2 regions of the Synechococcus sp. HK01-R genome follow, and region 2 is predicted to be linked to the other one. Evidence: predicted binding sites of a transcription regulator. Region 2 holds the regulator's gene; the other holds the start of a gene.

Region 1 (15,009 bases), 270 kb from region 2:
AGCGCGTTTCATCAAAGACGTCGTAGCTGGGCAGCAGCTGTTTGCGGCCCACCACCCTCCAGTGACCTCCACGGATCAGGGCCACCGCGTTCAACAGCCTCGGCTGCTGTTGATCTGAGGCCGGTTCCACCAGGCCCACTAACACCCCCAGGTGTGGAGCGAGGGCTGCGAGTTCTCCGCTGAGCCAATCCATTTCCCTGCTCTGCGCGCTGACGCGGGATCGCTTCAGCAGTAAGTCCCGAGCCGGATAGCCCCAAAGGGCTAGCTCTGGAGTGACCACCAGATCGGCCCCTGCACGGTGGGCGTCCTGGCAGGCCCTGAGGATCCGCCTGGCATTGCCGGCGAGGTCACCGACCAGCGGATTGATCTGGGCCAGGGCGATACGCATGGCGCTTCAGTCGTTGCCGCGGGTGAAACCGTAGAAATTGTGCTTCAGCAGCAGCGGCTCCAGCGCATCGGGGATCTGAGAGGCTGCCGCTCGCGAGCGAATCTCGGAGCTGGCGGTTCCTGGAATCCCGAGCGGCAGGATCTCAAGACGGCCCCCGAGGCTGCGCAAGCGCTTGAGTTCGGCGTCCTGCAAGGGCCATCCCTGCCGGGGCACGATCGCCAGACGACAATGGCCCAGCAGGGTGGAGGCGTCTTTCCAGCGGGGGATCTGGCTGATGAGATCACTGCCCACCACAAAGCAGAGGTCCAGCCCTGGCCAGCGCTGCTCGGCCCGGGTCACCGTGGTGATCGCAAAGGGGCTGCTGAGCTCCTGCACCAGTTCCAGTCGGGGGTTATTGATCGACTGCACCAGGGCGTCGAGCAGTTCCAGGCGTTGGTTCAGTTCGATGACGTGCTGTTTGGAGGGATTGTCACTGGCCCAGGTGGCCACCCTGGGGAATTGTTTGCACAGACCTTCGAGCAGGGCCTGATGGCCCCGGGTCGGTGGGTCGGCGCTGGTCCCCAGCAGCGCGATTTTGTCTGTGGGCGAATCGCTCAAGGCAGGAGCTCCTGCACCGCCGTTCTCTCCAGGGGTTGAGGCCACTCCGCAAGCAGGCGCTGCAGGGTGGAGTCCTGCCAGGCCAGGCGCCTCAGCAAGGTGGCGGGTAGGGGCCGAGAGCGCTTGCCTCGGCCCTTCTGCTCCAGCAGCCAGCGGGCCGTCAGCCGACCGGTTCGACGGGTGGTGTGGACGGCTAAGGCTGCTTGGGCCAGGGCTACGGGTGCGGCGGGAGCCAAGGAGAGCCCGGCGGTGAAGGGGGCCGCCACCATCAGTAGCTGTCGCACTCCGCTCAGGGCGGCTTGGATGCCGAGCTGGGCTCCGCCGATCAGGGCGTTGTGCCCAGACAGGCGCTGGAGCAGACGTCGTGCTCCCGGTCCTCCCATCGGTAGGTCATAGAGCTGGCAGAGCTGCACCACCAGGGCTGTGTCGCAGGCCAAGCCACCGGCTAGATCCAGCAGGATCAGTGGGTTGGCGGCCACGCCGGCCGCCTTGAGGGCGGCGTAGCGGCCGATCAGCCCCTGCGCCGCCTGGCGGCGTCGCAGCAAACGACCCGCCTCCAGGCGTTGCTGCAGCCGTTCCGCTTGACGCAGGCTATTGAGGACAAGCAGGGCTTGCCCCTGCTCGTTCAGCAGGCTGCGAAGGGCTGTTTCCAGGCCATCAACCTCCGCTGGCAGAGGGCGGCTACGCACCCGGCCGTCGCTAAGGACCACCGCCCCACGGGGGGCAGCTGCCACCGCGATCGGCGCTAGCACCCGCCGACTGGTGCGGCACAGCCCCGAGACAGCTAGGTGTTCACGAATTCTTGTCTCGATGCTCCGGCACAAGGTCTGGCGCTGCGGTTCCGGCCAGCAGTCGCTGCGGTTCAGCACCGGCAGCACCGGTTTCCCCCAGTTCAGCAGGGTGTCGAGCGCCTCCAGCTCCACCCGGCTGATGTCGGCATCCAGCACCATCAGCACCAGATCTGACTGCAAGGCGACCCGAGCCGCGAGCCTGGCCCTGGCGTCAGCGGCCACTTCATCGATGCCTGGGGTGTCCACCAGCTCGATCGCTTCGAGCGCTTCGATGGTCAGCGGCCAGGTCACCGCCTGCTGGCGTCGGGTGCAGCCATGGGCCACATCCGTGGCCATCAGCGCTTCCCCCACGAGAGCATTCACGAGGCTCGACTTGCCAACCCCCACGCGTCCGAACACGGCGATCCGCAACCGTCGCTGGGCGAGACGTTCCATCTGGCGCTCCAGGGTTTGGAGATGGCCAGATAGCAGGCTGCGGTCCCGCGCCGTTAATTCCAGCGTCTGGCGCCATTGTTGGAGCAGCAGCTGGCAGCGTTCGAGGGTTGGGAGAGAGGCGGGAGCGACGGTCATTCCAGCTGGCCTCCCACGCCTCCCTTGCGCCACCAGCCCGCCAGCACCGCCAGCACCGCCTCGGCGCCAATCACGCCCACGAAGCCTCCGAATTCATCGACCACCACCCGGACGCCGCTGTTGTCGCGACGAAAGCTGGTTAGCAATCGGTCGGCCCTGATCATCTCGGGGACGAATTCCACAGGTTCACAGAGATCGGCGGCACTCAGTTGTCCGCGTTGCTCGAGCAGGGCGGTCAGCAGTTGCTCCCGACTGGCAACCCCCAGAACGCGATCCACCTCGGCTCCAAGCACAACCCACCAGGGGGCTGCCTGGGCCATCAGCTGGGGTCTCAGCTGATCGAGAGAGAGGGCCCCCTCCAGGGTGGGTGCCGCGACGCGGGGGGTCATCAGATCACGGGCGGTCAGATCGTTGAGCTGAAATACCTTGGCGATCATGGCCGCTTCATCGGCCTCGATCTGTCCTTTCTGGGAGCCAAGCCTGGCCAGGAGTCTGATTTCGTTCTCGTCGGTGCTGATCTCGTTCTCTTCGCTGATCGCCGGCAGCAGGCGCTCGAGCAGCAGCACCAGCGGGCGCATGATCACCCCTAACCAGTGCAGCAATGGTGCGCTGGCAAGAGAGACCGGCAGGGCCAGCCGGCTTCCGATCGCCTTGGGAAGGATCTCCCCCAGCAGGATCACCAGCACGGTGAGGGCCACCGAGAACAGCGGAAGGGCCACCTCGCTGAACTGGTTCTTCTGAAACACCCAGGCGGCATAGCCGCCCAGCATCATGCTGCCGAAGATGTTGAAGCCGTTGTTGGCGATGACCAGCACGGAGAGGGTGCGTCCCAGTCGTTGACGCAACTGTTCCAGCCGCCGCGCCCCGGCGGGTGGTCGACTGCGGCCAGTCAGTTCATGCACCCGTACCGGGTTGACCGTGAGCAACGCTGCCTCGACACCCGAACACAGGGCGGATCCGGCGAGTACCACCACCACCATCAGGATCAGGATCAGAAGGTCGCTGGTCATGCCCGGGTGCTTTGCCTGCCATCCTGACGTTTCCCCGTCCTTCTGTCTCCGCCGTGATTGATCAGCAGCGTCATGCCGAGCGGCGTCAACGATTCCTTGAGCAGCTCGGTGGTGCGGCGGCCGTCATTCCGGCAGCGTCCCTGGTCACCCATCACGCTGACTGCGAGTGGCCCTTCCGCCAGGACAGTGACTTCTGGTATCTCACCGGCTTCGATGAACCGGATGCGGTGGCGCTGCTGCTCCCTCATCGTCCGGACGGGGAGCGCTTTGTGTTGTTCGTGCATCCGCGGGAGGCAGGTGCCGAGGTCTGGACCGGCCGTCGCTGGGGGTGTGAGGGGGCGGTGGAGCATTTCGGTGCACAGATCGCCCATCCACGCGATGAGCTGGAAGAACGTCTGCCGGAGTATTTGAAGGGTGCCGAGGGCATCGCCTTTCGAGTCGGTCGCCATGCTGCCGTTGAGCCCCTGGTGCTGAAGGCTTGGGCCGACCAGCTCGATCGGGCTCCCCGAAGCGGAGCGGCAGCCCTTGGTCTGGTGGCTCCATGCCCCCTATTGCATCGCTTGCGTTTGCGTAAAGAGCCCCAGGAGCTGGAGCGTCTGCGGGAGGCCTGCCGGATTTCAGCGGAGGCCCATGAGCTGGCCCGCGCTGCTGTGGCACCGGGGATGGGGGAGCGGCAGCTCCAGGCTCTGATTGAGCAGCATTTCTTGGCGGCCGGTGCCCGAGGGCCTGCCTACAGCTCGATCGTGGCCGGTGGAGACAATGCCTGCGTTCTTCACTACATCGCCAACAGCGACGTCCTGCAGGACGGTGACCTGCTTCTGATTGATGCCGGATGTTCGCTGCCCGATTACTACAACGGAGACATCACACGCAGCTTCCCGATCAACGGGCGCTTCACCGGCGAACAGCGGGCCCTTTATGAATTAGTGCTGGCCGCTCAGGAGCGGGCGATTGAGGCGGTCAGGCCTGGAGTAAGCGCAGAGCAGGTCCATCAGACCGCCCTGCAGGTGCTGGTGGAAGGATTGCTGGAACTTGGTCTTCTGGTCGGTGAAGCGGACGCGATCATCGAACAGGGGGCCTATCGCCATCTCTACATGCACCGCACCGGTCATTGGCTTGGCCTCGATGTGCATGACGTCGGTGCCTATCGACTGGGCGAACATCCTGTGGAACTCGAGCCAGGCATGGTGCTCACGGTGGAGCCGGGTTTGTACGTGAGTGATCGTTTGGCCGTGCCGGAGGGTCAGCCGGCGATCGAAGAGCGCTGGAAGGGGATTGGCATTCGGATTGAGGATGACGTGGCGGTCACTGCGATGGGGCGGGAGGTGCTGACCGCTGCTGCTCTCAAGAGCACGGCTGCGATGGAACGTTGAGGGGCAGATCGCGGCACCATTCCAGTGCTGCAGCCGTGTGAGACAGAACCACATCAGCACCTGCCTCCCTTAAGCGTGCTTCGTAGTGATGCCGGGCGCGTTCCTGGCCGACGGCCTGCAGGTGAGGGGGGGCCACGGCAAGGCTGAAGAAGCGTTGATCACTGCAGCGCCGTCTGGCCTCTACGACGGTCTGCACATCGGCGACGGTGTCACCGAGGTAGGCGATTGGAGGCGTGTTCTTGCCAAGGGGGTGTTCGATCAGGGAGCTCGCCAGCTGGAGCAGGCCGGTGGGATCTGGCTTGTCGGGGGCATCACCCATGGCGATCAGGGGGGGGGATGTCAGGCCAAGGCGGGTTTCGAGCAGGAAGCGGGCCGAGGGGGGTTCGGCACCACTGACAAACCCCCAGCCCACGGCGAGGTCGCTGAGTTCTGCAAAGAAGCTCGCATCCACCAGAAGCGGTTCATCCTTGATGTACCCGTTCCAGGCCTCAGGAGAGGCCGCTCCCGAGGCGCTGGTCGCCTGATCGCCGAAGTAGAAGCCACTGAAAACGTCGATCAATGCCTCCCGCTCTGGCAATGGTGTGGCGGCGTGCCGTCTGAGCAGTTCGAGACTGGCGTCCCAGTCGTTGTTCCAGAGACCTTCTCCTTTCAGCGCATCGATCACTGAGGGCTCCGGTCGCCAGCCGCTGTAGTGCTCCACCGTCGACTGCAGGGCGCGCCGGTAACTGCCCGCTACATCACGAATCACGCCGTCCAGATCAAACAGCAGCAGGCAGCGGGATGGGGAGCGGGCTGGGGCTTCAGGGGGGGTCAGGGCGGTTGGGCCTCGGGCGGCTGGTAGGTTAGTTGTTTGTCCTGAATTCTTGAGCGCTGACACCATGACGGTTTCCGAAGGCGCTGCCGCCGACCAGGAGGTCGCCACCGCAGCAGCAGCAGCCGATACGGCTACCCCTGACCAGGAGCCGACGGAAGGCCGTCCTGTGATGCGTGGTGGCAGTGCTGCCCTGGCGACCGCCACGATTGATGCTGATGGAGTGCCCTCCGGCTACACCCCAAAGGCCGATGAAGGTCGTTTCCTGTTGAAGATCCTCTGGCTCCCTGACAACGTCGCCCTGGCTGTTGATCAGATCGTTGGTGGTGGCCCCAGCCCCCTGACGGCTTATTTCTTCTGGCCCCGTGAGGATGCCTGGGAAACGCTCAAAACCGAGCTGGAAGGCAAGAGCTGGATTACTGACAATGAGCGAGTGGAAGTGCTGAATAAAGCCACCGAGGTGATCAACTACTGGCAAGAAGAGGGCAAGGGCAAGAGTCTTGACGAAGCCAAGCTCAAGTTCCCTGATGTGACCTTCTGCGGTACCGCTTGATCAAGGTCGGTTTTTTGTCTTTGATCTGACGCGATCTGATGCATCAAAACCCTGCCTTTGGCGGGGTTTTTTTGGCCCTTATGTCGTTGATTGCCTGGGCTCGGCACAAAAAAAGACTCCCTGAAAGGGAGTCGTTTGAGAATTTCTGTTCAGGTCATCACTGAGTTCAAGACTCAGGGCTGAGGCCGATCACTTACTGGCTTGCACGCGAGCGCGAGCACGGTCCAAGCTCTGCTGAGCTTTGACTTTTTCTGGGGAAGCAGGCTGACCTTCGAAGCGATTGACTTCGGCCCGTGCTGCCTCCAGATCGGCTTCCGCCTTGCCGGCGTCAATGTTGCTGCCCAGTTCTGCAGCGTTCACCAGAACCGTGACGTCATCAGCTTCCACTTCGGCGAATCCGCCCATCAGAGCGATGGATTGCCAACCTTTGGTGCTGCGCACCCGAAGCACGCCCACATCCAGAGCGGCCAGGAGGGACACGTGTCCAGGAAGGATGCCGAGCTGGCCGGTAGTGCTGGGGAGGATCACCTCATCAGCACTGCCATCAAAGACGCTCTGGTCGGGGGCCAGCACGCGAAGGGTGAGGGACATGAACCTTGGTTCGAAGGGGAGAACGGACGACTTTGAGCAAGTGATTGGGGGGTGCTCAAGACACCCCCCTCAGAATCACTTGGATTCGGCGTTGATCTTCTCGGCCTTGGCCTTCGCTTCCTCGATGTTGCCCACCAGGTAGAAGGCCTGCTCGGGCAGGTGATCAAGTTCACCAGCAAGAATCTGGTTGAAGCCGGAGATCGTTTCCTCGAGCTTCACATACTTGCCGGGCATGCCGGTGAAGATCTCAGCCACGAAGAATGGCTGGGACAGGAACTTCTCGATCTTGCGGGCACGATCCACGGTCTGACGGTCATCTTCAGAGAGTTCGTCGAGGCCGAGAATGGCGATGATGTCTTGAAGCTCCTTGTAGCGCTGCAGAGTGGACTGGACAGCGCGGGCGGTGCGGTAGTGCTCATCGCCGACAACCGCGGGCTGGAGCATGGTGCTGGTGGAATCCAGGGGATCCACAGCCGGATAAATGCCCTTAGAGGCCAAGGCACGGTTGAGAACCGTGGTGGCGTCGAGGTGGGCGAAGGTGGTGGCGGGAGCTGGGTCGGTGAGGTCGTCAGCAGGGACGTAGACGGCCTGAATCGAGGTGATTGAACCTTCGACGGTGGAAGCAACACGTTCCTGCAGGGCGCCCACATCGGTGCCCAGAGTCGGCTGGTAGCCCACAGCGGAGGGCATGCGGCCCAGCAGAGCAGACACTTCAGAGCCGGCCTGCACGAAGCGGAAGATGTTGTCGACGAACAGCAGAACGTCTTGCTTGTTCACATCGCGGAAGTGCTCAGCCATGGTCAGAGCCGAGAGGCCCACGCGCATGCGTGCGCCGGGGGGCTCGTTCATCTGGCCGTAGCAAAGGGCCACCTTCGACTTGGAGAGGTCCTCGGAGTTGATCACCCCGGACTCCTTGAACTCCTCATAGAGGTCATTGCCCTCACGGGTGCGCTCACCCACGCCACCGAAAACGGACACACCGCCGTGCTCCTTGGCGATGTTGTTGATCAGTTCCTGGATCAGCACGGTCTTGCCGACGCCGGCACCACCGAACAGTCCCACCTTGCCGCCCTGGCGATAGGGAGCCAGGAGGTCGATCACCTTGATGCCGGTCTCGAACACCTTGGGCTTGGTTTCCAGCTCTGTGAGCTTGGGAGCTTCCCGGTGGATCGGAGCCGTGGCAGTGGCGTTCACAGGACCCTGCTCATCGACAGGCTCACCAAGCACGTTGAAGATGCGGCCGAGGGTTGCTTCGCCAACGGGAACGGAGATGGCAGCGCCGGTATCAACGGCTTCCATGCCGCGAACGAGTCCATCAGTACCGCTCATGGCGACGGCGCGAACGCGGTGGTCACCGAGGAGCTGCTGAACTTCAGCGGTCAGAGCGATTTTCTCACCGGTGGTGTTGGTGCCTTCGATCCGCAGAGCGTTGAGGATCTTGGGCAGTTTGCCGGCCGGGAATTCCACATCCAGAACCGGGCCGATCACCTGACGGACAACACCCTTGGTACCGGCGGAGGCGGGAGCAGCAGCGGCCATAAGAAAGGAGGAGTTTGAGGGAACGATGGACACAGACAGGTCCGGAGGCATTCCCTTCCTGAGCGGCGCAACCATACCACCGCAATGGCGGCCTCAGGAGGGGTTCGGTCAACCGCACGCCGGGTGGCTGGCGGGGGCAGTCGTCCAGGCCATAGGTTGGCACTCGTCGACCTTGAGTGCTAGCTCGTGTCGATGTGTGGCGCTTCGCGTCCCCTGTCCCTGCTTTCGCATTCACCCATGGCAGCTGTTTCCCTCAGCGTCTCCACCGTTAAGCCCCTTGGAGACCGCGTCTTCGTCAAAGTTTCCGAGTCCGAGGAAAAAACCGCCGGCGGCATCCTTCTCCCTGACACCGCCAAGGAAAAGCCCCAGGTGGGCGAGGTGGTCCAGGTGGGTCCCGGTAAGCGCAATGACGACGGCTCCCGCCAGGCTCCTGAAGTCGGCGTTGGCGACAAGGTGCTCTACAGCAAGTACGCCGGTACCGACATCAAGCTCGGTGGTGATGAGTTCGTGCTTCTCTCCGAGAAGGACATCCTCGCGATTGTGAACTGAGCGTTCCCAAGCCTCCTGGCCTCAGCGCCCACGTGCTGAGTTCAGTTTCGATTGATCGTTTCCACTTTTATCTTTCTCCCTGCCTCCCATGGCCAAGCGCATCATCTACAACGAGCAGGCTCGCCGCGCTCTGGAAAAGGGCATCGACATCCTTGCGGAGTCCGTTGCTGTCACCCTCGGTCCCAAGGGCCGTAACGTCGTTCTCGAGAAGAAGTTCGGCGCTCCTCAGATCATCAATGACGGTGTCACCATCGCCAAAGAGATCGAGCTCGAGGACCACATCGAGAACACCGGCGTTGCTCTGATCCGTCAGGCTGCCTCCAAGACCAATGACGCCGCCGGTGACGGCACCACCACTGCCACCGTCCTGGCACACGCCATGGTCAAGGCTGGTCTGCGCAACGTGGCCGCCGGTGCCAATGCGATCACCCTCAAGAAGGGCATCGACAAGGCTGCTGAATTCCTGGTCGGCAAGATCAAGGAGCACGCCAAGCCGATCAGCGACAGCAACGCCATCGCTCAGGTGGGCACCATCTCCGCCGGTAACGACGAAGAAGTGGGTCGGATGATCGCCGATGCCATGGACAAGGTTGGCAAGGAAGGGGTCATCTCCCTCGAGGAAGGCAAGTCGATGACCACCGAACTTGAGGTCACCGAGGGCATGCGTTTCGACAAGGGCTACATCTCCCCCTACTTCGCCACCGACACCGAGCGGATGGAAGCGGTGCTCGAGGAGCCCTATATCCTCCTGACCGACAAGAAGATCGGCCTGGTGCAGGACCTGGTGCCCGTGCTTGAGCAGATCGCTCGCACCGGTAAGCCTCTGCTGATCATCGCTGAGGACATCGAAAAGGAGGCCCTGGCCACCCTCGTGGTGAACCGCCTGCGTGGTGTGCTCAACGTGGCTGCTGTGAAGGCCCCTGGCTTCGGCGACCGCCGCAAGGCCATGCTCGAGGACATCGCCGTTCTCACCAACGGTCAGCTGATCACCGAGGACGCCGGCCTCAAGCTGGAGAACGCCAAGCTGGAGATGTTGGGCACCGCTCGCCGCATCACCATCAACAAGGACACCACCACCATCGTGGCCGAAGGCAACGAAGTGGCAGTGAAGGCCCGCTGCGAGCAGATCCGCAAGCAGATGGACGAAACCGACTCCACCTATGACAAGGAGAAGCTGCAGGAGCGTCTCGCCAAGCTGAGCGGTGGCGTGGCTGTGGTCAAGGTGGGTGCTGCCACCGAGACCGAGATGAAGGACAAGAAGCTGCGTCTGGAAGATGCCATCAACGCCACGAAGGCGGCCGTTGAAGAAGGCATCGTCCCCGGTGGCGGCACCACCCTGGCTCACCTGGCTCCTGCTCTAGAGCAGTGGGCATCTGGCAGCCTCAACGGAGAGGAGCTGATCGGTGCCAACATCGTGGCCGCGGCCCTGACCGCTCCCTTGATGCGCATCGCTGAAAATGCCGGTGTGAACGGTGCTGTGGTCGCTGAGAACGTGAAGGCCAAGTCCTTCAACGAGGGCTACAACGCAGCCAACGGCGAGTATGTGGACATGCTCGCTGCTGGCATCGTTGATCCCGCCAAGGTGACCCGATCTGGTCTGCAGAACGCTGCCTCCATCGCTGGCATGGTTCTGACTACCGAGTGCATCGTGGCCGATCTGCCCGAGAAGAAGGAAGCAGCTCCTGCCGGAGGCGGCATGGGCGGCGGCGACTTCGACTACTGATCGACGGCTCCGCAAGGAGCAACGGTTCACCCCCGCTGCGGCGGGGGTTTTTTCATGCTCTGAGGATGTCCCCATGCATGAACGTCTCCCTCAAGATGCCCCCAACTGTTCATGGTGAACATTCGAGGGGGCCCGTGCTCTGAAACGGTATCGCTGGTAACCGTTTCAACTTGTGCTGCAGTCCCGTTTCAGGCGTCTGCTGATTGCTGCTCTTTGCGTTCCGGCGCTGCAGGTAATCAGTGCCGCCCTTTTGCCGGCCCACGCTGGTGAAGCCGCTCTCTCTGATGCCGATAACACCCTCATCTTGACGTCAGCAGCTCTTGTTTTGCTGATGACCCCTGGTCTTGCCTTTTTCTACGGTGGCTTTGTTCAGGGGCGGAACGTTCTCAACACGATGGCGATGAGCTTCGTGATGATGGGGATCGCCACCCTGGTCTGGGCCTCCTTCGGCTTCAGCCTGGCGTTCTCCGATGGAGGAGCCTTCAATGCCGTTGTCGGCAATCCCTTCTCCTTCGCTCTGCTCGAAAACATCCCTCCAATCTGGGATGGCTTGTCGATCCCAGGCCTGAGCTTTGCCCTCTTCCAGGGGATGTTTGCGATCATCACGCCGGCGCTCATCTCCGGAGCCCTGGTGGAGCGGCTCAGCTTCCGATTCTGGTGCGTGTTCACACCCGTTTGGCTGCTGGTGGTCTACGCCCCACTGGCTCATATGGTCTGGGGTGGAGGATTCCTTGGCAAGGATCTCGATTTTGCTGGTGGCACGGTGGTGCATATCAGCTCAGGTGTCACTGCCCTGCTGCTCGCTGCTTTGGTCGGTGCCCGCAAGCAGTGGCCCCGCTCCGTTCGCCCTCCCCATGACGTGACTCAGATTCTTCTGGGCACCGGCCTGTTGTGGTTTGGATGGTTTGGCTTCAACGGTGGCAGTCAGTTGGCTGTGAGTGGCGCTGAACTGCCCTTCACCACCACACACCTCTCTGCGGCTGCAGGACTCGTGGCTTGGTCGCTGGTGGAAACATGGCGTGATGGCAAGCCCACTGTTGTGGGTATGGCCACCGGCGCGGTTGCCGGTCTCGTGGGGGTCACGCCAGCCGCTGGTTTCGTCAGCCCTGGCTCAGGCATGGCCATCGGTGCGATCACCGGAGTGCTCTGTTATGTCTCCGTCCAGGTCAAGGTGAAACTGCGCTTCGATGACTCTCTCGACACCTTTGCGGTGCATGGCGTGGGAGGCACGATCGGCGCCATGCTCACAGGCGTGTTTGCCAGTGCTGAACTGATCGCCAATCATCCTGCCGGTCAGGTTCTAGCCGAGAAAGGCAGGTTGGCCCTGATTGGAGGGCAGCTTCAAGCTGTTGTGGTGGCCTATGGCCTGGCGGCGGCGGGAACTCTCGTCATTGCAGGCATCCTGCGTGGTCTTGGGCTTGGTTTCCGCGTGTCCGAACACGCTGAAAACCTCGGGATCGACGTCGACGCCCATGGAGAGGAAGCCTATGCGGAACGGGTGGGTTCACCTCAGTTCCAGTGAGTTGTCCTTGACTTCACCCTTGCTGGCTTCAGCGAAGCCAGCCAGCACTCAAGATCACCGCGAGGGTGAGAAACGTTGCCAGGCAGGTCCAGGTGAGGCGATTCAGCGTGGCCTCAGCGCTACTGGCACTGGTGAACATCGAGCTGCCACTGGCTGCCAGTCCTCCCATGCCATCGCCTTTCGGACTGTGCAGGAGTACCAGCAGGATGAGCAGCATGCCGCTGCCGATCCAGATCCAGGAGAGAACAGATGTAAGCATCAGGCAGAGTCAGACGGGTTGGGGCAGACGGGCGCTCAAAGTCGGCGCATCAATCGATTCAATCAGGCTGCAGCCTGACATCACCTCAGGTTTGGGGAGATCGAGAAGTTGAAGCAAGGTTGGTGCGATATCAGCGAGCCCGCCGTTGTCTCGGAGGCGCAGGGCATTGCCAAGGCCAGGGACCTTGCGCTTCTCCCCCTCCACGAGGATCACGGGCACCGGGTTGGTGGTGTGGGCGGTCCAAGCTTGACCATCGGGACCTTGCATCACTTCTGCATTGCCATGGTCGGCTGTGATCAGAAGCGTGCCTCCCATGCGCCCGACGGCATCGAGCAGGCGACCGATGCAATGGTCGACCTCCTGGATCGCTTCGGTGGTGGCCCCCATCACACCGGTGTGGCCAACCATGTCGGGATTGGCGTAATTAATCACCACCAGCGAATACACGCCACGTTCGATCGCTTCGATGCAACTGTCCGTGAGGGTGGCAGCGGCCATCGCAGGCGCTTGGTCGTAGGTGGCGACGCGTGGTGAGGGCACCAGGTGGCGGTCCTCTCCTGAAAGGGGTTGCTCAATGCCACCGTTCATGAAGTAGGTGACGTGTGGATATTTTTCGGTTTCAGCCGTGCGGTACTGGCGCAGTCCGTGATCGGCGACCACCTGGCCGAGTAGCTGATCGAGCGACTCGGGAGGGAAGGCCACCATCACGGGAAGATCCGCTTCGTACTGCGTGAAGGTGACGATCTTCAACTTGGGGCGTTGGGCGCGCTCAAAACCCTCAAAGGCATCGACGCACAGGGATTGAACAATCTGCCGAGCGCGGTCGGGGCGGAAGTTGAACATCACAAGCCCGTCGCCGTCGTTGAAGAAGCTGGGGGTGAGACGCACCGGTTCGAGGAACTCGTCGGTGGTTCCCTGGGCGTAGCTCGCGGCCAGGGCCTCTGAGGCCGTCATGCCGCTGATCTCGATCGCGGGATCCGTGAGCAGGGAGTAGGCCATGCTGGTCCGCTCCCAGCGATGGTCTCGGTCCATGGCCCAATAGCGGCCGCAGAGGCTGGCGATCTCGCCAACTCCGGTCAGGAGGATGGCATTCTCAACGGCCTCGATGAATTGGGGGGCACTCTGGGTGGGGGTGTCCCTGCCATCAGTGATGGCGTGAATCGCCACCTTGCTCAGGCCCTCGGAGGCTGCCCAGCGCAAGAGCCCGCAGAGATGATCCACATGACTGTGGACGCCACCGTCGGAGCAGAGGCCAAGGAGGTGGAGGGTGCCGTTGCTGTTGCGCAGCTCCGCTGCCAGCTCCCGGAGAGCGGATCGTTCACCGAGCTTTTCGTTTCGGACGGTTTCGCTGATCCGAACGAGTTCCTGGCGGATGATCCGGCCTGCTCCGATGGTGAGGTGCCCCACTTCGGAATTGCCCATCTGCTCGTCCGGGAGTCCCACATGGGCTCCGCTGGCTTGGATCAGTGCGTGCGGATAGGCATGCCAGAGGGCATCCATCACCGGAGTCTCGGCGGTGACAATGGCGTTGTGCTCTTTCCCTTCGCGGTGTCCCCAGCCGTCAAGAATGGCGAGAACGACCGGTGCGACGGCACCGGATCGCTGGAAGCTCTCATCACTGCTGTTCGGCACGCTCTCTCCGCAACGTTCAGTTCTTAAGGGCTTCTCCATATTCAAGTTACCTCCAAGAGCTGCAGTTCGACCCAGTCGGTGTTCGGTCGGTCAGCTTTCGACCATCCGGCCGCCATAAACTGAGACTCGCTGAGCGCTTGGCTATGGGCGGTTCTGCCGATGCCGGAAGGATTGAGATCCTCTCGGCCCAGGAGCTGGCAAGGACCCTCGCCAGACTTGCTTCGCAGGTGCTGGAGACCGTTGACAGCACGGATGACCTGGTTTTGTTGGGCATCCCCACACGCGGCGTGCAGCTCGCCCGAGTTCTCGCCCGCCAGCTTGAGGATCTCTCCGGCCGCACGATTGCTCAAGGAACGCTTGACCCCACCTTTCATCGCGATGATCTCGAGCGGGTGGGAATGCGGTTTGGACAAGCCACGGACCTCCCCATGGGCGTTGAGGAGCGGGTTGTGGTGCTTGTCGACGATGTGATCTTTACCGGTCGCACCGTGAGGGCGGCCTTGGAGGCGATTCAGGCCTGGGGCCGTCCGCGTCGGGTTCTGCTTCTGGTGATGGTGGATCGTGGTCACCGTGAGCTCCCGATCCAGCCTGATTTTTGCGGACGCGTTGTGCCAACCCGACGCACGGAAACCATCGAGCTGCGCTTGATGGATCTTGACGGTGAGGAGGGGGTGTACCTGCGCTGAAGGGTTCCCTTCAGCTCACAGCGGTGAGCTCATCACCGCGGAAGTGGGCCTTGTAACGGCCAAAGGCCACGATGACCGGCAGGGTGGGACTGATCGGCCGACCTTTCCAGTCATCCAGCACGTTGACCACTTCCCCTTCGCTTCCCTGGAGATCGAAGGCTTCACCACGATGTTCGGGATGGTTAAACACCACGACGTTGGCTGAGACCGTTACCTTGTCGCCCGCTTGCATGAGCCACGTCATTGCTGGGGCGCATTGTGTCATGCGCCTGAGCGCTCCGCCGCATTACCTTCTGCGGCACAGGCTTTCGGGCCCCTCTTCCTCAACGCTGCCGCCAACATCGGCGCAGCCGGCAAGGAAAGCTTTCCAGGGTTCCAATCCCATTCGGATGCGTTGTTGAACAGCAGCATCCAG
Region 2 (15,009 bases):
GCTGACGCCCTGGCGGGGTCAGGGCCCGTTCAGGATCATCCCGACCCGCAACGCGCTCCTCGGCAATGCCGTGACGGAGGAGGAATAGATCAAGCGAAGCTGAGCCGGGCACGGAAGCGCAGGGTGTCGCTGGCTTCAGCCTGATCAGTTGCCGCTGGAATGTCAGCAGAAACAGCCTCTCCTGCAGAAACAGCCTCTCCCGCGGAAACAGCCATCGCCATGCCATGAACAGCCGGCAACAGGGAGCGACCGGCCACGGCCTGAAGAAGCGTCCAGGGGCGCCACTGCTGCAGTTGATCCCGAGCCCCCTGCTCAGCAAGGGCAAGCTGCTGCAACGAGGCCCCGTCGGCGGCAAGCGCCTCCAACTGATCGAGGCGTGGTTCAAGGGCTTTCTGATCCCTCCGCTGATGCAGCGCCTCGAGAGCGTTGCTCCACCAAGCGACTCCCGATTCCGACTCCAGGGCGACGGCGAGCTGGGCCTCGAGTGCCTCTTTGCCATGGCTGCGCTGCCGCTGCAGTTGCGTCCAGACGTTCAGGGATGCGGACTCACCAGGCAGGTTGGAACGAACCAGTCCCTTCTGTTTCAGCTGCGCATCCACGGCCTGATCATCAGGACGGCCATCGCGACTGCCTAGAAGCCAGCCATCGTTCAAATGCTCCCAGAGCAATGGGCCCTCATCGAGTTCGGCAATCACCTCCAGTGCGGGGGAACCGATCCGCTCCAGACGGCTGCGGAGGATGGGGCCCAGCCATTGGTCCAAAGGATCACCGACGTCGCTTTTGAGTAACTGGGCTGGTTTCTCCAGCAACGCCAAGGCATCCGCAGGCCCCCCTGAGGCCCGCAGCAGGGGAGCCGAAAGCTCCGCTGCCCCGGAACGCCGGATGACTGGCGAGCGGAAACGCAAACGGCCCTCCAACTGCAAATCGGCACGCTCGGGAACCAAGGCCGCCACGAGGCCCTCAAGATCCTTTCGCTGGGAGAGTGCCGCAGGGAAACCAAGCCAGGTTTCCATGGCCGCCGGACTGGCCGTCAACAAGGCGACACCATGGCCCAGCTGCCGCAGCTGTCGGCTGAGCTCCTGATCACCGAGCTGATGGAGTTCATCAAGCTGGGATCCATCAAGGGCCTGCTCCAGCACCCCACGACCTGAGGCCAGAAGGAGCAGGTCATCGTCAATCAGTGCCGTGGCCAGGGGCTGTGGATCGCGTCCCAGCAAGGCCCCGCGACCGCTGATCACGCCAATACCTCGGTAACGGCTGATCTGGAGATCCGTGCCAGCCAGGCTGCGGGTCTGCCAAAAGCGCTGCAGAAAGCGCCGGGCACCATCGTCATCGCGGCTGGCCAGGGCTAACACCCATCCCATCGCCCCTTCAGCACCAGCCGGTTCCAGCAGCGCCAGGCTCACCTGAGGGCCGAGCCAATCCGCCAATTCAGAGGTGTAATCAAGTCCTGCCAAGGCGAAGGCGCCATCACGAAGCTGCTCCATCCCCTCACGAGCGGAGCGCCGCTGGCGTGTAGGGGCCACCGCTTGGGCATAGGCCGGAAGCCGCCCCGGATCCACCAACCAATGCAGGCTCAGGGCCGACTGCCTGGGCACAAAGCGCGCCGCTCGAGGCAGCTCAAGGGGCTGCTCGGCCAAGCGCAGCGGACTCTGCTGCACCATCGACCACCACAAGGCTGCAGCGGCTCCCAACAGGAGCACAACCGCAAGGACAACAGCGAGCAGGAAAGAGCGGGCCTTCATGGGCCGGCAACGGGGCACCTCCCGTCATCTTTATCCATCCAGCGTCCGATGCCAGGGGCTTGCAGAATCAAACAATGAGCAACGACATCGAAACCGGGGCTCCGAAGCCCCTCACGGCCACTGATCTCCATCACTGGCTCCAGGAGGCCTCACCCCCCCTACTGGTGGATGTGCGGGAACACAGCGAACTGGCCATCGCCCCCTTCCCAAGTCCGGTGCTCCATCTGCCCCTGAGCGAATCAGAGCAATGGATGGCGGAGCTCGAGACCAAGCTCGCAGGAGTGGAGGCCCTGGTGGTGATCTGCCATGCCGGCGTCCGCAGCTGGCACTTCGGCTGCTGGCTTCTGTCCAGAGATCCCCACCGCTCCGTCTGGAACCTGAGCGGTGGGATCGATGCCTGGAGTGTGACCGTGGACCCAAGGGTCCCTCGATACTGATCACCCCTGGCTGCTCCCCCTGCTGAGGGGTTCATGACAGAACCGGCGGGGTGACCGCTCAGCCCCCGTACGATCGCAACGTTGAGCAAGAACCCTTGGAGACCCTCCCCAACCGACAACAGGAGGTTCTCCGGGCGACGGTCCATCACTACGTCGATACGATCGAGCCGGTCGGCAGCAGGACGCTCGTTCAGCGCTTCGGACTCAAAGCCAGCTCAGCCACGGTTCGCTCAGCGATGGGAGCACTGGAGCAGCGCGGGCTCCTGACACAGCCGCACACCTCGGCGGGCCGCGTGCCCAGCCCCAGTGGCTATCGCCATTACGTGGACTGCTTACTGCCGAAACCCGGTGTCGCGGCGCAGCATCTCGAACAGGAGCTCACCCAGCTGAGCCTCCGCTGGGCAGCCCTGGATGATCTGCTTCTTCAGATGGCACGTCGGCTGACCGACTTCACCGGCCTGATGAGCCTGATCACGAGACCGACGCGAGCGGAGCCAACCCTTCAGGCGGTGCGACTGGTGCGCAGCGGAGACAGGTTGCTGGTGATGCTGGTGGAAAACAGCAATCAAGCGAGCCACCTCAACCTGCGTCTCCCCCATGGAGCAGCCGATCAACTGGAGGCGATGGAGCACTGGACCAGCCATCAGCTGGAACAGCACGGTGACGGCAGCCTGGATTGGAACAGCTTGCCGCTTCAACTCCAACCCTGCGGACGAGCTCTGCAGGACGCCATCAACAGCCATCAACGCCTGCGACGCCCTGCAGAAAGTGGCGCCCTTGTGCATGGGGTCTCTCGTCTGATCGCCCAACCGGAATTCAACGACAGCAGCCTGGTGCGTCCGCTGCTCGAATTAATCGACCAACGACCGGCAGCCGTCGTGCCTGGGGATCATCAAGCTCCCCAGGGGGTCTGGATCGGGCACGAACATCCGGAGGCGGCCCTCCAGTCTTTCTCGGTGGTCCAAGCCAGCTATCGGACTGGAGCCGACGGGATAGGCCAGGTGGCGCTGGTGGGCCCGATGCGTATGGCCTATGCCACCGCCAGAGCTGCAGCCCGTTCAGTCGCCAGAGCCTTAGAACGCTTGCTCAGCTGAGGGCAGGCCTCAGCCTCCCAGGGCTTTGCCCAGCTTTTCGGCCACCGTATTCACATCCTTATCGCCGCGGCCGCTGCAGTTGAGCACCACCTCCGTTCCATCCGGCAAGGTCGGGCAGAGCTGTTCCAACCAGGCGAAGGCATGGGCGGTTTCCAGCGCAGGGATGATGCCCTCAAGCTGACTGACCAGCTGCAGCGCCGTCAGGGCCTCCGCATCGGTGACAGCACCGTATTCAGCACGCCCGATCTCGCGCAGGTAGCTGTGCTCGGGGCCCACACCGGGGTAATCGAGACCGGCGCTGATGGAGTGCGCTTCCTGCACCTGCCCCTCGCTGTCCTGCAGCAGCAGGCTCATGGCCCCGTGCAGCACACCCACCCGTCCTTCGGTGATGGTGGCCGCATGCCGCCCTGTGGCCACGCCATCACCAGCAGCCTCCACACCAACCAAGCGCACGCCTTTGTCCTGAACAAAGGGGTGGAACAGCCCCATGGCATTGGAGCCGCCACCCACACAAGCCACCAGAACATCTGGCAAGCGACCGAAGGCCTCATGACATTGACGCTTCGCTTCCTCGCCAATCACGGCGTGGAAATCGCGCACCAACATTGGGTAAGGGTGGGGTCCGGCCACCGAACCGAGGATGTAATGGGTGCTCTCCACGTTGGTGACCCAATCTCGAATGGCTTCGCTGGTGGCGTCCTTAAGCGTTGCGGTACCAGCCTTCACCGGTTGCACGGTTGCGCCGAGGAGCCGCATGCGGAACACATTGAGCGCCTGACGTCGCATGTCTTCAGCACCCATATAGACAACGCATTCCAGGCCGAAACGGGCACAAACCGTTGCCGTTGCCACCCCGTGCTGACCGGCACCCGTCTCTGCGATCACCCGTTTTTTACCCATACGCAGCGCTAGCAGGGCCTGGCCCAAAGCGTTGTTGATCTTGTGAGCACCGGTGTGATTCAGGTCTTCCCGCTTGAGCCAAATCCTGGGACCACCATCGGCGCGGCGGTAATGGGCCGTCAGCCGTTCGGCCTCATACAACGGAGTCGCCCGCCCCACGTAATTGCGTAACAGCCGGTCTAGTTCGGCAGTGAACGCCGGATCCCTCCAGGCCTCAGCAGCGGCGGCCTCCAGTTCCGCCAGAGCCGGCATCAACGTTTCAGGCACGTACTGACCGCCATACCGCCCGAAGCGTCCGCGATCGGTGGGCCTAGCGCTGACGGCCAGATCCGCATCGGTGGGCTGAGAAGGCAGAGTGCTGGTCACAGAGCAACCGACCGCGTCTGCGGCCGCTGAAGCATGGGATCAGCGTAAGCAGGCGGACACACGATGCCGCGAGTCGCCGAAAGACGGCTCGCTCGACGGCTCACTGTCTGGCGCGGAAACGGCAGGATGGATGAGATCGCGGAATCGCAATGCCGAAGGGTGGCTGGCAGGAATTCAGCAGCACCGAGAGCCTTCAGCGCCCCACCGGCCCAACGGCCGCACCGACCCCGAAGGCTCAGCAGATGGTGCGGGTGCAGCCCACCCGCGGCGGTCGGGGCGGCAAAACCGTCACGGTGATTCGTGGTCTTGAACTGGATGCCACCGGCTTCAAGGCTCTGCTCAAAAAACTCAAGGGCCGGATCGGCAGTGGCGGCACAGCGAAAGATGGCGTGGTGGAACTACAGGGGGATCAGGTGGACGTGGTCCTCGAGCTGCTCAGCCAAGAGGGTTACCGGCCGAAACGCGCCGGCGGCTGACGCCGCTGAGGGAGCTCTAACGGGCTGATGGAGAATGGCGAGCCAACCGGATCTGCCTGCCGCCCATGTCTGCCTCGCCTACCTACGGCCAGCTCACCAACCAGGGCGCATCCACCAACATCGCTTGGCACCACGCCTCCGTGGATCGAGCAGCCCGTGCCGAACAGCGCGGACATCGCAGTGCAATCCTCTGGTTCACCGGTCTGAGCGGTGCCGGGAAGAGCACCTTGGCCAATGCGGTGAATCAGGCCCTGTTCGAACGGGGGCTGGCCACCTACGTGCTGGATGGTGACAACATCCGCCATGGCCTCTGCAAGGACCTCGGCTTTTCTGATGCGGACCGCGAGGAGAACATCCGCCGCATTGGCGAAGTGGCCAAGTTGTTCCTCGATGCGGGTGTGGTGGTGCTCACCGCCTTCGTTTCACCCTTCCGGGCCGATCGCGACAAAGCCCGCGACCTGGTGGAGGACGGCGACTTCATTGAAATCTTCTGCGCCGCCGATCTGACGGTCTGCGAGCAGCGGGACACCAAGGGGTTGTATGCCAAGGCCCGTGCTGGAGAAATCAAGGAATTCACCGGCATTTCCAGCCCCTATGAGGCGCCCGAACAGCCAGAGCTGAAGGTCGACACCGGCAGCAGCGACCTGGAGGCCTGCGTCGAGCAGGTGGTGACTCATCTGATCAGCCTGGGCGTGATTCCGGCGAAGTCCTGAGCTCCACCCAGGCATCAACAAGAGTCTTGAAGCAGCTGGCCACTGGAACGGCCAGCAGCAGCCCCAGCAATTCACCCAGCCCCAGCAGATCGCCAGCTCTGGCACCCAACGGAAGGGCGATCAGCAACCAGGCGGGCTGCAAACCAACGATGCTTCCCATCAGACGGGGTTGGATGACCTGATCCACGATCTGACCGACACCGATAGCCGCGGCCAGGATCTCCAAACCGGTGCGGGGGTCCTGCACCGCCAGTAGTGCACTCACGGCAACGATGGTGAGGGCGCTGGCATAGGGAATCAGGGTCGTCAGGCCAATCAAAACGGCAAAGAGCACGCCGTAGGGAATGGACAGCAACGTGAAGACAAGGATCTGCCCGGCACTGAGAATGAGTGCCAGCAGCACCTGGCCGCCGAAATAACCACGAAAGGTGCGTGTGATCGTGCTAATCACCAGGGCACGCCACTGCTCAGGCAACCAGCGAGCGAGCCCGGCGGTGATCGCATCGCCCCCAAGCAGAAAGAACACGGCCAGCACCAGAACGATCACCGTGTTGATCGTGGTGCCGAGCGTCGCCCCGAGAATTCCCAGCAAGCGCTGACTGAACTGACTCGCCACCCGACTGACACGCGTCAGCAGATCGCTGCTCAGATCACCGAACTCACTGGGCAACCCACGCGAGGCGGCCCAATCCTGCAAACCGCTGATCCAGGCTTCCGCCTGCACCAACCAGCTGGGCAGGGCATTGATCAGCTGCGCCAGCTGATCAATCAACCTGGGAACCAGGGTGACCCCAGCGAGACCAAGGGCTCCGACGGTGACCAGGGTGACCAGCAGGATCGCCAACCATCGGGGCAGACCGCGGCGACTGAGCCAGCGACAGGGAATATCCAGCAGAAAGGCAATCAGAGCCGACGTAAGAAACAGCCCCGGAAATGGCGCCAGAGGCAGCAGTAACTGCCTCAGAACGTAGAGATTGAGGGTCAGCAGCGGCAGAGCAAGCCCCCATCGCAACCAGCTCGGCCAAGCCATGAGAGAACGCACCTGCGGCCATTGTGTGGGGATCGGCCAAGCGCTGACTGCTTGAGTCAGCGGCCCGCCATCCCTTCCAGGTAGCGGCTCGATCCGATCGCCTGAAGCCGGGCATCCTTGCCGGTGACCATGTCGTGCAGTTCCTGGCGATAGGTGGCCAGCCGCTCCGCCAGGGCTTCGTCGGCGGTGGCAAGAATTTGAGCCGCTAACAAGCCGGCGTTGAGCCCCCCTCCGATCGCCACCGTGGCCACCGGAATCCCTCCTGGCATCTGCACGATCGAATGCAGGGAATCCACCCCAGAGAGCGCCCGGCTCTGCACCGGCACGCCGATCACAGGGAGGGTTGTGAGCGCGGCGACCATCCCGGGCAGATGGGCAGCACCACCAGCACCGGCCACGATCACCTTGAGGCCCTGGTCTCGAGCCTGCTGCGCGAACATCACCATCTCCAAAGGTGTGCGATGGGCGGAGAGCACACGCACCTCAACCGCCACTCCCAACTGCTCCAACGCCTCAACGGCTGGCTGCAGGGTGGGCAGATCGGAATCACTACCCATGATCACCGCCACCTGGGGTGCGACTGAAGGCATGGTGCTGGCGCAAGAAAGCGAGACTGTCATCGTCCCGCACGAACCGCTGGCAGTCACCTGGCATGGATCGGATCACCAACGTGCGTTTGCCCCAGCGACCGGGCCGTGATGACCGGCCTGACCTGTGGTGGCTTGAGTTAGATGACGACAGGCTCATCCTCGACCTTGGCCGAATGCCGGAACGAGGCGCCATGGAGGGCCAGAACTGGCGAGGCGACTGGCTGAGTCCGATGGGGATCGACCTTCAGATCAACGGCGGACTTGGCCTGGCATTCCCCGAACTCACCGAGAAAGACCTTCCCAGACTGCTCCAATTACTGGATCAGCTCTGGTTGGACGGGGTGGAAGCGATTGCTCCGACCCTGGTGACCTGTGGCATTGAACCGCTACGCGAGGCCCTATCGGTGCTTCGGACGGCGAGGAACGAGGAACACCCCAACCGCTGCAGGCTTCTGGGAGCCCATCTCGAAGGCCCCTTCCTGGCCGAGGCGCGCCGAGGCGCCCATCCCCTTGAGCATCTCTGCAAGCCCAGCCTGGAGGCCCTTGAACGCAGGATCAAAGGCTTCGAGCATGAGATCGCCTTGGTCACCCTGGCCCCGGAGCTCAAGGGAGCGGAGCCGGTCATCGAGCGGCTCCGCTCCCTTGGCATCACCGTGGCGCTGGGGCATAGCGCCGCCAACGCCAAGGAGGCGACGGCGGCCTATGCGCTTGGGGTCGGGATGCTGACCCACAGTTTCAATGCCATGCCAGGACTGCATCACCGAGCGCCGGGCCCCCTGGGTGCGGCCTGTCGTCAGGGCGGCATTGCTCTGGGGCTGATCGCCGACGGGGTGCATGTGGACCCGACGATGGCCGTGCTTCTGCAACGGCTTGCCGGAGATCAGCTGGTGCTGGTGAGCGATGCCCTGGCGCCCTATGGCCTCGCCGATGGCCAGCATCGATGGGATGAACGGGTGCTGCTGGTGGAGAACGGCACCTGCCGGCTCGAAGACGGCACCCTGGCTGGCGTCACCCTCCCCCTGCTGGAAGGGGCCCGCAGACTCGCCCGCTGGAGCGGAGATCCCGATGGGGCGATCTGGGCCGCAACCCGTGCTCCCCGCGAGGTCCTGGAAGCACCGGAAGCGTGGGACACGCTTCTGCTTCATCACCCCCTCCAGGCTTGTCTGCGCTGGAGCCTGAAGGGGGATGGGGACCTGCACTGGCAACACGCTGCTTAGGATCCCGCCGACCCATCCACTCCTCCCCATGGCTCCCGTGCAACGCCTGAATGACACCCAGGCCGAGAAGCAGGAGGTGAAGGGCTACTTCGAGACCACAGGCTTTGATCGCTGGAACCGCATCTACAGCGAATCGGACGATGTGAACAAGGTGCAGCGCAACATCCGCATCGGTCACCAGAAAACCGTCGACGAGGTGCTCAGCTGGATCCAAGAGAGCGGAGACCTGCAGGACGTGAGCTTCTGCGATGCCGGCTGTGGGGTGGGCAGCCTCAGCTTGCCTCTGGCAGCACTGGGGGCGGGCTCGATCAGCGCTAGTGACATCTCCGAGGCGATGGCCAAGGAAGCAGAACGCCGCGCTCGCGAAGCCGGGCTCGACATGGGAAGGCTTCAGTTCAGTGCAAGTGATCTAGAAAGCATCAGCGGCTCCTTTCACACCGTCTGCTGCCTGGATGTCTTCATCCATTACCCGCAGCCTGCTGCAGAAGAGATGGTGAAACACCTCTGCGGCCTCGCCGAGCAGCGATTAATCGTGAGCTTTGCGCCCTACACGCCCCTGCTGGCGCTACTCAAGGGGATTGGCCAACTGTTTCCAGGCCCCAGCAAAACCACCCGCGCGTACACCCTCAAAGAGGACGGCATCGTGCGCGCAGCTGCGGCCTGCGGCTTCCAACCCATGCGCCGGAGTCTCAACAAAGCACCGTTCTATTTCTCAAGGCTGATCGAGTTCCGCAGAGCCTGAGCTCACACCCAGGCGGTCGGCGCTTCAAAGGCCAGCATGCCCAAAGCGCTCGCCAACTCAAGCTTCCAGGCGTGCAAGCAGTAACCGCCATCACCAGGTGTGGCATCAGCGGAGATCCGCCGTTCCAGGCGATAGAGCGGATCTCCCAGCAGCGGACTCCCGATCTGAGCCAGATGGATGCGGATCTGATGGGGTCGCCCCGTGCTGATCGTGACCTCGAGCAGATCTCCTTTGGCCTGGCGATCGAGCAAGCGCAGCTGGGAGTGGGCCGAGAGCCGCTTGCGGACCGGCTCATCCACCCAAGGGAGCGGCCCCCAAATCCAGCCCAAGAGCGGATGCTCACGTTCCACAACGTCGGTATCAACCTCCAGGGTCTGGCCAAACTCAAGACCTTCCACCCGTCGGGCCCAAGCCTGGTAAGTCTTGCGGCAGCTGCCTTCGGGCCTGAATTGCCTGGAGAGCGCTGCCCGTGTGGCGGATTCACGGGCACAGACCTGCAAGCCCGAGGTGAATCGCCCCAGTCGGTGCACTGGCTTGGGCACCAGGGCCTCTCCCCGTTCCCGGCTGCGTTGCACCAGCTGATGGCTGAGGGTGTGGAGCAGGAAGCCTCCACCCGGCATCACCGGAAGCCCCGAGGGTTTATTGATCACCAGCAGATCACCGTTGTCATGGATGGTGTTCCACTGTTCGGGGACAGCGGGCTCGCGCCAAGGCGGCCGCCGCCACTCAATCCGGTCTCCGTTGGCGACCACTGCATCAGCCCAAAGCACCTGGCCATTGAGGCTGAGCTCCCCAAGCTGGAGGCGCTCCAGCCAAAGCGAAACAGGCGAATGGCGATACCGAGCCGAGAGCACGGCGCTGAGAAGCTGCCCGGACTGATCAACACCAACCCGGTCGCGATAGATCCAGCCTTGATTCAGGGCCGCCTCCCGCCAGCCGACCGGCGCGGGTCTGATCAATCGACCAGGCGATGCTGCAAAGCGAAGCGGACCAGCTCCGTGCGACTGGAAGTGCCGGTTTTGATAAACAGCCGGCTGACGTATTTCTCGACGTTGCGGATCGAGGTTTCCAGCTGACGGGCAATCTCCTTGTTCATCAGCCCTTCGGCCACGAGCTGCAGCACGCTGGCCTCCCGCGGGGTGAAGCTCAGCTGCGGCGCTTCAGCCGCCGCAGCGGCATCGGCAGCAGAGCCTGTGAGCATCGAGCGGATCTCGTTGATCTGACGGGCCATCTGGCCCACATCCGCATCGGCGAACCGCGCCGCTTCAGTCAGCAGGCGATCCTGACGGCGCACCACATTGCGAACCCGCGCAACGAGCTCATCGGGGTCGAAGGGCTTGGGAATGTAGTCGTCAACGCCGGCCAAGTATCCCTGGGTCCGGTCCGCCGTCATGCCCTTGGCGGTGAGGAAAATCACGGGTGTGCCCCCCAGGCGTTCGTCCTCCCGCATGCGACGCAGCAGGCCGTAGCCATCACAGCGGGGCATCATCACGTCGCTGATCACGAGATCGGGGAGCAGCTGCTGGGCCTTGCTGAAGCCCTCCTCACCATCCACTGCCGTGGTCACGTCGAACCCCTCGTCCTCCAGGTAGGCCTGCACAGCAGTGCGCAAACCCGGCTCATCGTCCACCAACAGCAGACGTGGGACCGGCTGGTCGACATCAGCCGCCGGTGCTGGGTCCTGATCGGCTGGACGGGAAGTCGTCATGGCCCGGGATCGATCTGGCGGAAATCTAGAAGCGTCAGGGCGATGGGACACGCAGGGTCTCGATCGTCTCGACCAGGAGGCCGCTATAGCCAAGCTCCCGAGCCTTGGTCGACAACGTGGCAGGGTCCTGACCCGCCTGGGAAGGCACACAGGCCGCCCACCACACCAAATGGTTCTCCCGATTCGCGGCTGTGATCGGGCCGCCGGGATTGAGCCTGCGGATGTAGATCGCGTCGTTGTCACGGGTCACCCTCAACGGGGATGTCCTGCCGCAGTTCACCGATTCGGTAGGAACCACGAGATTGTCGGGATATTCCTTCCAGAGCTTGTAGCGACGCAGATCCGGATCACTGGCATCGCCCTTGATGGCGTAGATCGCCAGGGTGTAGGTGCCACCACCTATCGATTTGGTTTCGAGGACGGTCATGTCGGATGGCCGCATGCGCTTCATCTGCTCCAACAGCTCCTCCCGCTCGATCGCGCGTGCTGGCAGGGTGGTGATCGCCGCAAGTGATGCGGTCAAGCCCAGACTGAGGACGCTGAGGAAGGCACGCATTCAAAGCAGGAGCAAACGTCTCACCATGCTGCCAAGCCCAACGAGAAGCCAGCCGATTTGTCTCGACCACCAGGCCACCACACCCTGCGCATCGGAGGTGGTGGAAGCGATGGCTCCGTGGTGGACAGAACAATGGGGCAATCCCTCGAGTCGGCAGCACCGGCTCGGCCTCACAGCCTCTGCGGCTGTGGCAGAAGCCCGCGATCGACTCGCTCGAATACTCGCCGTAGAGAGCGAGCGGGTGATTTTCACCAGTGGTGCCACGGAAGCCAACAACCTCGCTCTCCTGGGTCATGCCCGGGGCAGGGCCCGCCAACGGGGCGGCCCGGGGCATTTGATCAGCGTGTGCACAGAGCACCATGCGGTGCTGGATCCCTTGCAACAGCTCACAGAGGAGGGCTTCCGGCTCACCCTGCTCCAGCCAGATCCTGATGGGTTGGTGTCTCTGGAAGAGCTGAAAGCGGCAATTCGCGATGACACCCTGCTGGTGAGCGTGATGGCGGCCAACAACGAGATCGGCGTGCTCCAACCTCTCGCTGCCCTGTCACGCCTGTGTCGGGAGCACGGCATCACCCTGCACAGCGATGCAGCCCAGGCTTTCGGAAACCTGCCCTTCGAACCGGATGCGCTCGGCGTCGACCTGGCCAGCCTGAGCGCCCACAAGATCTATGGCCCCAAAGGGATTGGGGCCCTGGTGCTGCGGCCTGAGCTAGCGATCCAACCCCTGATGTTTGGCGGTGGCCAAGAACAGGGGCTACGCCCTGGCACCCTTCCGGTGCCACTCATCGTGGGCTTCGCAAGGGCGGCGGAACTAGCGATCAGCGATCGATCGGAACGTAGACAGCGGCTCCGGCTTCTTCGCGATCGGCTTTGGAGAGGTCTGCAAGCAGCGGTGCCTGACCTGCTCTGCAATGGCTCGATGGAGCACCGGCTGGATCACAACCTGAACATCACGATCCCTGGCGTGAGCGGGAGCCGCCTCCATCAGGAACTGCATCGCCTGGTCACCTGCAGCAGCGGCTCGGCCTGCAGCCGGGGCACCCCATCCCACGTCCTGCTGGCCTTGGGACGCAGCCGCAAGGAGGCGGAGGCCTCCCTGCGCCTCAGCCTCGGACGCCAGACCAGCAGCGAAGACATCGATCGAGCGATCGCCGCCATCAGCACAGTCACCCAGACATTGCGCTCAAGCTCGGGTATCAGAAACCCCTGAAAAAATCGGTCAAAGCGGCTACCTTCCGGCCAGAACCGCCCCATCCAGGTCATGACCGACACGCCCAGCAGCAGCAGGCTGCATGTCCTGAAAGCCGTTGAAGACGGCTGGAATGCCTTCACCAAGGCACCCTGGCCTTTCATTCTCTACACCCTGCTGGTGGGTGTGCTCTCGCTGATCTTTCAAGCGATCGGCAATGCAGCCACCGGCGGCGGCAGCAACACAACTCTCGGCATCGGTGGCGTGATCCTCACGATCGTTGCAGTGGTGGGCTCCTGGATCGTGAGCCTCTGGGGTGTCACCGGCATGGTGCGCGGCTCCTAGATCGCCCTGGATGGACGCAAACCCGCCTTCGCAGAGTTCACCCGTTGGGATGGCGCCGCAGCCTCCCGACTGTTCGTGCGCTGGATCGCCCTGACCATTGTGTTCCTGGTGATCGCCATCATCTGCGGCCTGGTGGGCTTTGGCCTGGCTCAGCTCAATCAGGTCCTGATCTGGATTCCAGCCGTCGTGGCTCTGATCCTGTTCATCTATCTGAGCGTTAATCAGAAATTCCTGCCCTACGTCGCCCTGCTCGAGCAACGCGGCCCGTTTGACACCGTTCAGCGCGGTCGTGATGTGGTCGATCCCTCCTGGTGGTGGGTGGTTCTTCTGCTGATTGTGGATGCCGTCATCATCACCATTGGCGCTCTGCTGTGTGGCGTGGGCCTGCTCGTGGCCGCTCCGGTGGTGGCCTGCATTACCACTGCGGCCTACCGCCAACTGTTCGGCATCGAAGACCAGACCGGCCTGCTCAACGGGAACTGAGCAAAAGAAAGCCAACAACACCAAGAAAGGCCAGCACCACCTGCGCCACTCGGCTCACCAGGAGTCCGGCGACAACCGCAAGACCCACAACCGCCCCTCTCCGCAGGGCCTCAAGCCACCCCAGCATCCGGGGTGGCTTTTTTGTCGCCAGGGTTTCCACCATTGCGGCCCCCAACCAGGGGCCGAACAGCACGCCCAAGAGCGGTCCACCCACGGGCAAAGCCGGAAGTAGTCCGAAGAAACCGAACAGCAGACCTGCCCCCGCTCCGAGGACTGCCCAGCGACTGGCTTGAAGTCGGTCCGAAGCCAGACCCAGTGCCAGCACATCGGCACAAAGTCCGAGGCCGAACACGGCAAGAGCAAAAACCACAGAAGGCCAGGCCAGATCCCAACCCACCGCAAGCCACCAGATGCCTGCCCCAAGCGGCAACCAGATCAGCCCTGGCAAGAGAGGGAGCAAGGTTCCAGGGATCGACAGCAACTGAACCATCAGGGCCAGCCACCAGAGACCATCACCCCCTGGCGCAGCGTCCATCAAGGCACGAGCGCGGCATCCCGGCGCCTGGCGATTCGCAGTTTGGCGCTGCGACTGCGGGGGTTCTGCTCCTGCTCCTCTTCTGAGGCAACCAGGGGGCGACGGGTGATGCGTTGCAAGCGCTCATCCTGAAGAAACGCCGTTTTCACGCGCCGATCTTCAAGCGAATGGAAGCTGATGATCGCCAGGAGCCCTCCGGGCTCAAGCCAGTCAGGAGCCTGCGCCAACAAGCGATCCAGCACCCCCAATTCATCGTTGACCGCAATCCTCAGCGCCTGAAACGTGCGCGTGGCTGGGTGAATGCGTCCTTTGCGGGCCTTCGGGGGGTAACAACCAGCAACGGCATAGGCCAGAGAGGCCGTGCCGTCATAAGGACCCTGGGAGACCAGATCCGCCTTGATCCGTCTCGCGATCCTGCGGGAGAGACGCTCCTCGCCGTAGGCGTAGATGAGATCGGCCAATTCGGCTTCCGGCAGGCGTTCGATCAGCTCAGCTGCCGTTTCCCCACCGCCCTCCGGATTCATCCGCATATCGAGGGGACCATCGAGGCGAAAGCTGAAGCCCCGCTCCGCCACATCAAGCTGTGGGCTGCTCACGCCCAGATCGGCCAGCACCAGCGAGACCGGCTCCGTTGGCTCGTAATCAGCGAAGTTGGTCGCCACGATGGTGACCCGATCAGACATCGGTGCCAACCGCTGGGCAGCGGCGGCCCTGGCGGTGGGGTCTTGGTCCAGACCGATCAATCGCAGGCCGGGGTAACGCTCCAAGAGGAGCGCACTGTGGCCTCCTCCCCCCAAGGTGCAATCGAGAAGAACGCCCTGGAGGCCCAGGCCGCCAGGCTCCTCGACCAGCGCCTGCAAGAGCGGGTCAGCCAGCACAGGGA

The links. Region 2 encodes HrcA, which represses chaperone genes, less so after heat shock. Its sites were predicted from a motif close to TTAGCACTCNNNNNNNNNGAGTGCTAA; they were not measured.
Region 1: the regulator HrcA is predicted to act here: its motif matches at 8,380-8,406, upstream of groES (co-chaperone GroES).

What each region holds. Positions count from the first base shown of each region.
Region 1 is NZ_CP059059.1:161,098-176,106, reverse strand. Features, by position in the region: gene H0O21_RS00995 (NAD+ synthase) at 1-388, opposite strand, end outside; gene H0O21_RS00990 (nicotinate-nucleotide adenylyltransferase) at 395-985, opposite strand; gene H0O21_RS00985 (GTP-binding protein) at 982-2,346, opposite strand; gene H0O21_RS00980 (CNNM domain-containing protein) at 2,343-3,356, opposite strand; gene H0O21_RS00975 (aminopeptidase P N-terminal domain-containing protein) at 3,368-4,729, shown strand; gene H0O21_RS00970 (TIGR01548 family HAD-type hydrolase) at 4,701-5,609, opposite strand; gene H0O21_RS00965 (30S ribosomal protein PSRP-3) at 5,608-6,093, shown strand; gene atpC (ATP synthase F1 subunit epsilon) at 6,283-6,684, opposite strand; gene atpD (F0F1 ATP synthase subunit beta) at 6,760-8,223, opposite strand; gene groES (co-chaperone GroES) at 8,461-8,772, shown strand; gene groL (chaperonin GroEL) at 8,861-10,495, shown strand; gene H0O21_RS00940 (ammonium transporter) at 10,668-12,017, shown strand; gene secG (preprotein translocase subunit SecG) at 12,046-12,276, opposite strand; gene gpmI (2,3-bisphosphoglycerate-independent phosphoglycerate mutase) at 12,286-13,947, opposite strand; gene pyrR (bifunctional pyr operon transcriptional regulator/uracil phosphoribosyltransferase PyrR) at 14,052-14,594, shown strand; gene H0O21_RS00920 (ferredoxin-thioredoxin reductase variable chain) at 14,605-14,826, opposite strand; gene H0O21_RS00915 (hypothetical protein) at 14,881-15,009, opposite strand, start outside.
Region 2 is NZ_CP059059.1:434,812-449,820, forward strand. Features, by position in the region: gene H0O21_RS02330 (histidine phosphatase family protein) at 1-112, opposite strand, end outside; gene H0O21_RS02335 (DUF3352 domain-containing protein) at 90-1,745, opposite strand; gene H0O21_RS02340 (rhodanese-like domain-containing protein) at 1,820-2,182, shown strand; gene H0O21_RS02345 (heat-inducible transcriptional repressor HrcA) at 2,278-3,276, shown strand; gene trpB (tryptophan synthase subunit beta) at 3,286-4,542, opposite strand; gene H0O21_RS02355 (translation initiation factor) at 4,692-5,018, shown strand; gene cysC (adenylyl-sulfate kinase) at 5,084-5,731, shown strand; gene H0O21_RS02365 (AI-2E family transporter) at 5,700-6,761, opposite strand; gene purE (5-(carboxyamino)imidazole ribonucleotide mutase) at 6,818-7,351, opposite strand; gene H0O21_RS02375 (N-acetylglucosamine-6-phosphate deacetylase) at 7,414-8,568, shown strand; gene bchM (magnesium protoporphyrin IX methyltransferase) at 8,597-9,310, shown strand; gene H0O21_RS02385 (RNA pseudouridine synthase) at 9,313-10,269, opposite strand; gene H0O21_RS02390 (response regulator transcription factor) at 10,266-11,018, opposite strand; gene H0O21_RS02395 (hypothetical protein) at 11,053-11,541, opposite strand; gene H0O21_RS02400 (cysteine desulfurase family protein) at 11,600-12,784, shown strand; gene H0O21_RS13305 (hypothetical protein) at 12,836-13,108, shown strand; gene H0O21_RS13310 (hypothetical protein) at 13,184-13,591, shown strand; gene H0O21_RS02410 (DUF456 domain-containing protein) at 13,578-14,126, opposite strand; gene rsmH (16S rRNA (cytosine(1402)-N(4))-methyltransferase RsmH) at 14,126-15,009, opposite strand, start outside.